DNA from 2 places in the Pseudomonas sp. GQ91 genome. Region 2 is predicted to be linked to the other one. Evidence: predicted binding sites of a transcription regulator. Region 2 holds the regulator's gene; the other holds the start of a gene.
The links. The regulator FliA, encoded in region 2, starts transcription of late flagellar genes. The targets are predictions, from matches to a motif close to CTAAAGTTTNNNNNNNNNNNGCCGNTAA.
Positions count from the first base shown of each region.

Region 1 (2,397 bases), on a different contig from region 2:
GCCACGAAAGCGTTCAGCCATCGGGTGGCGTGAACCGCCGCCATGACCTTCGTGTTCGTCGTCGAAATGATCTTCACTCACGCGTGTTCCTCCAGCAGGCGCCAGCGCAGTGTTTCACCGGCGCGCAGCGGGATAACGGTCAGCTCGCCAAATGGCAGGCTGGCAGGGGCGGTCCAGTCTTCACGGACCAGGGTGATGCGGTCGGTATTCGCCGGCAGGCCATAGAAACGCGGGCCGTTCAGGCTGGCGAAGCCTTCAAGCTTGTCCAGCGCGTTACGTTGCTCGAACGCTTCGACATACAACTCGATCGCCGCGTAGGCGGTGTAGCAACCGGCACAGCCGCATGCGGCTTCCTTGGCGTGCTGGGCGTGGGGCGCCGAGTCGGTGCCGAGGAAGAACTTTTCGTTGCCGCTGGTGGCGGCATCGAGCAGTGCAACCTGGTGGGTATTGCGCTTGAGGATCGGCAGGCAATAGAAGTGCGGTCGAATCCCGCCCACCAGCATGTGGTTGCGGTTGTACAGCAGGTGGTGCGCGGTAATGGTCGCGGCGACGTTGGCCGAGGCTTCGGTGACGAATTGCACGGCGTCGGCGGTGGTGATGTGTTCAAACACCACTTTCAAGCTCGGGAACAGTTCGACCACGCGACGCATGTGTTCGTCGATGAAGATCTTTTCGCGATCGAATACATCGACATCGCCACGGGTCACCTCACCGTGGATCAGCAGTGGCATGCCGACTTCGGCCATGGCTTCGATCGCCGGCAGGATCTTGTCGATGCTGGTCACGCCGGAGTCGGAGTTGGTGGTCGCGCCGGCCGGGTACAGCTTGGCGGCGTGCACAAAACCGCTGGCGCGGGCCTGGCGAATTTCTTCGGGCTGGGTACGGTCGGTCAGGTACAGCACCATCAACGGTTCAAAGCGGCTGCCGGCGGGGCGCGCAGCCAGGATGCGCTGGCGATAGGCGTCGGCTTCGGCGGCATTGCGTACCGGAGGTACCAGGTTAGGCATAATGATGGCACGGCCAAACGTGCGCGCTACATCGGCCACGGTGTGGGGCAACGCAGCACCATCGCGAAGATGAATATGCCAGTCGTCGGGACGCAGCAGGGTCAGGCGGTCGGACATTGGGGATTCCAGGCGGGTCAATCTGGTGGGAATGCTACCGGAAAAGACACTCGCAGGCACCCGCTATCAAGTTTTGCTGAATGCTACCGATATCCCTGGGTATGCCTTAACGACGTATGACGCCTTGATGTGTTGTAGAAACCAGTGGAGCCGCCCGTGCGCCAGCATTATCTAGCCCTGCTCAGCGTATTCGCCAGCTTGCCCGCGATGGCCCTGACGTTCCAGACGCGCCTGGAGAATGTCGAGTGGAAGGTGGAAGGCGACAAGTTCGAATGCCGCTTGAGCCAGCCGATTGCCGATTTTGGTTCTGGCGAGTTCTTGCGCCGCGCCGGCGAGCAGGCGACATTTCGCCTGAAAGCCTACAACGGTTCGCTGGGCGCTGGTTCCGCGACATTACTCGCGGCCGCGGCGCCGTGGCAGCCGGGACGCGGTGATATCAATCTCGGCGCAGTGCGCGCCGGCAGCGGTGATGTGCTGTTCAACAGTTCCCAGGCCCAGGCCGGGCGTTTGTTCAATGGTCTGTTGGAGGGGCGTAGCCCAACAGTGCGCCACTATTCACGGGATGGCGGCTATTCCGAAATCCGCCTGTTGCCGGTGAAGTTCAACAAGGCCTACAACGACTATCAACTGTGTACGGCAAAACTGCTGCCGATGAACTTCGAGCAGATCAAGCAGACCCAAGTGGGCTTTCCGGGTGGCGGCATCGATCTGGACCCGGCCGCCAAGGCCAAGCTGATGGTCATGCTGGAGTTCATCAAGGCCGACCCCACCGTCAACCATATCGAACTGGACGGCCACTCGGACAACAGCGGCAATCGCCTGGCCAACCGCGACCTTTCCCGTCGCCGTGGCCTGGCCGTGATGGATTTCCTCAAGGCCAACGGTGTTCCCGAGTCGCAGATTGTCCTGCGTTTCCATGGCGAACGTTATCCGCTGGTGCCAAATACCAGCCCCGCCAACCGGGCGAAGAACCGGCGTGTGAATATTCACCTGGACCGGGTGCCTGTCCCCGAGAAACCGGCGCCCCAGGCCACCGCCCCGGCGAACGCGGCCGCCACCTCCTGAGGTGCGGCCATTCGTCGCGAGCCCGACATAATCTGTCGCTTTATCTTCATTTGCTGTCGCGCCCCTGTAATTTCACGGTTTTGAACGGTAGAATCATCGGCTTTCCGTAAAACCCCGTGGAGTGATGGCATGGCCGACGTAAACAAGGTCGTTCTCGCGTATTCCGGCGGCCTGGACACTTCGGTGATCCTCAAGTGGCTGCAGGATA
Region 1 covers NZ_JCAXED010000011.1:157,588-159,984, reverse strand. Annotated here, with positions in the region: gene rnt (ribonuclease T) at 1-81, opposite strand, end outside; gene pyrC (dihydroorotase) at 78-1,124, opposite strand; gene AC6CIA_RS17995 (flagellar protein MotY) at 1,281-2,189, shown strand; gene AC6CIA_RS17990 (argininosuccinate synthase) at 2,319-2,397, shown strand, end outside.
Region 1: the regulator FliA is predicted to act here: its motif matches at 1,190-1,217, upstream of AC6CIA_RS17995 (flagellar protein MotY).

Region 2 (2,397 bases):
CCTGGGCCTCGCTGGCCATGCCGTTGACCAGGGGCGTGGCGCTTTCCACCAGGTCCATGGTGCGGTTGGCCGCCGCCTCGGTCAGCCTGACCACATAGGACAGGCGCTCGGTGGCATCGGTGATCTGCGAAATCTCTTCGGCCTGGGGCATGCGCGGGTCAATCTGGAAGTTGACGATTGCACTGTGCAGCTCACGGGTGAGCTTGCCCACTTCCTGATACAGGCCGCGGTCGCGGGTCTGATTGAGCTCATGGATCAACTGCACCGCGTCGCCGAACTTGCCTTTTTCCAGGCATTCGACCAACTGGTGAGCGTGTTTTTTCAGGGTCGATTCAAAATCGTCCTGCGATAGTTCGTTATGCTCCATAGCTCCCCCGTGGCGGCATCAACCGTGGATACGTTCGAAGATCTTTTCGATCTTCTCTTTCAAGGCCAATGCTGTGAATGGCTTGACCACGTAACCATTGACCCCGGCCTGGGCGGCTTCGATGATCTGTTCGCGCTTGGCTTCGGCGGTCACCATCAACACCGGGAGGCCACGCAGTTTTTCATCCGCGCGCACATGGCGCAGCAACTCGATACCGGTCATGCCTGGCATGTTCCAGTCGGTTACCAGAAAGTCGATACTGCCGCTGTTGAGAATCGGAATCGCCGTAAGACCGTCGTCCGCCTCGACCGTGTTAGTGAACCCAAGGTCACGCAACAGGTTTTTTATGATCCGCCGCATCGTTGAGAAGTCATCAACGATGAGGATTTTCATGTTCTTGTCCAATTCGACCTCCAAGCAGTCTTAAACGCGTCCAGCACCTGGCCGCGCCATATCATTCAACAGGCATTACACAAAAAGGACTGCAGGGGTCGCACCACGGGCCGCTCCCGCCCAGGCCAAGCGCCCGGACGGTAACGTTCACAGTGTCCCCACACTGCCTGTCAGCGCGCGCGCCACTCTCCCAAACGCCCCCGCAAACGGGCCGCGCATTGGCTGTGCAATTGGCTGACCCGCGATTCGCTGACACCCAGGACCTCACCGATTTCCTTGAGGTTCAGCTCTTCGTCGTAGTACAGCGCCAACACCAGCCGCTCACGCTCCGGCAGATTGGCGATTGCATCCGCCAACGCACTCTGGAAACGCTCATCTTCCAGATCGCGCGACGGTTCGAGATGACCACTCGCGCCGTCCTCGTGCAGCCCTTCATGCTCGCCATCCTGTAACAGGTCGTCGAAACTGAACAAGCGGCTGCCCAAGGTATCGTTCAAAATCCCGTAGTAATCGTCGAGACTCAATTGGAGTTCGGCCGCAACTTCATGATCTTTAGCGTCACGACCGGTTTTTGCTTCAATTGAGCGAATTGCGTCACTCACCATCCGAGTATTGCGGTGTACCGAACGCGGCGCCCAATCCCCCTTACGCACTTCATCGAGCATTGCGCCACGGATGCGAATCCCCGCATACGTCTCGAAACTCGCGCCTTTGCTCGCGTCGTACTTGGTCGACACCTCGAGCAGGCCGATCATGCCCGCCTGGATCAGGTCTTCGACCTGGACGCTGGCGGGCAGGCGTGCCAGCAGGTGATAGGCAATGCGCTTGACCAGAGGCGCATAGCGCTCGATCAACTCGCCCTGACTGTCACGTGCCGAATTCTTGTAAAGGTTGTAGCCGCTTGATGTCATAGCACCGGTCCTGCGCTCGTCTGATGCACCAATCGCTCGACGAAAAACTCCAGATGCCCCCGAGGATTGGCGGGCAGTGGCCAGGTATCGACCTTCTGGGCGATAGCCTTGAACGCCAACGCGCATTTGGAACGAGGGAACGCTTCATAGACTGCACGCTGCTTTTGCACAGCCTTGCGCACACACTCGTCATAGGGCACTGCGCCGACGTATTGTAAGGCGACATCGAGGAAACGATCCGTGACCTTGGTCAACTTGGCGAACAGGTTGCGCCCTTCTTGCGGGCTCTGGGCCATGTTCGCCAAGACCCGGAAACGGTTCATGCCGTAGTCACGGTTGAGCAGCTTGATCAGTGCATAAGCGTCGGTGATCGAGGTCGGCTCGTCGCACACCACCAGCAACACTTCCTGGGCTGCACGCACGAAGCTGACCACCGACTCGCCGATCCCGGCGGCGGTGTCGATCACCAGTACGTCGAGATTGTCGCCGATATCACTGAAGGCCTGGATCAGGCCGGCATGCTGCGCCGGACTCAGATGAACCATGCTCTGGGTGCCCGAGGCGGCCGGTACGATGCGAATCCCGCCAGGCCCCTGCAACAGCACATCGCGCAGCTCACAGCGGCCCTCAATGACATCAGCCAGGGTATGTTTGGGCGTCAGTCCCAGCAGAACGTCGACGTTCGCCAGCCCCAGGTCGGCATCCAGCAGCATGACGCGGCGGCCA
Region 2 covers NZ_JCAXED010000008.1:94,784-97,180, reverse strand. Annotated here, with positions in the region: gene AC6CIA_RS13810 (protein phosphatase CheZ) at 1-367, opposite strand, end outside; gene AC6CIA_RS13805 (chemotaxis response regulator CheY) at 386-760, opposite strand; gene fliA (RNA polymerase sigma factor FliA) at 931-1,671, opposite strand; gene fleN (flagellar synthesis regulator FleN) at 1,668-2,397, opposite strand, start outside.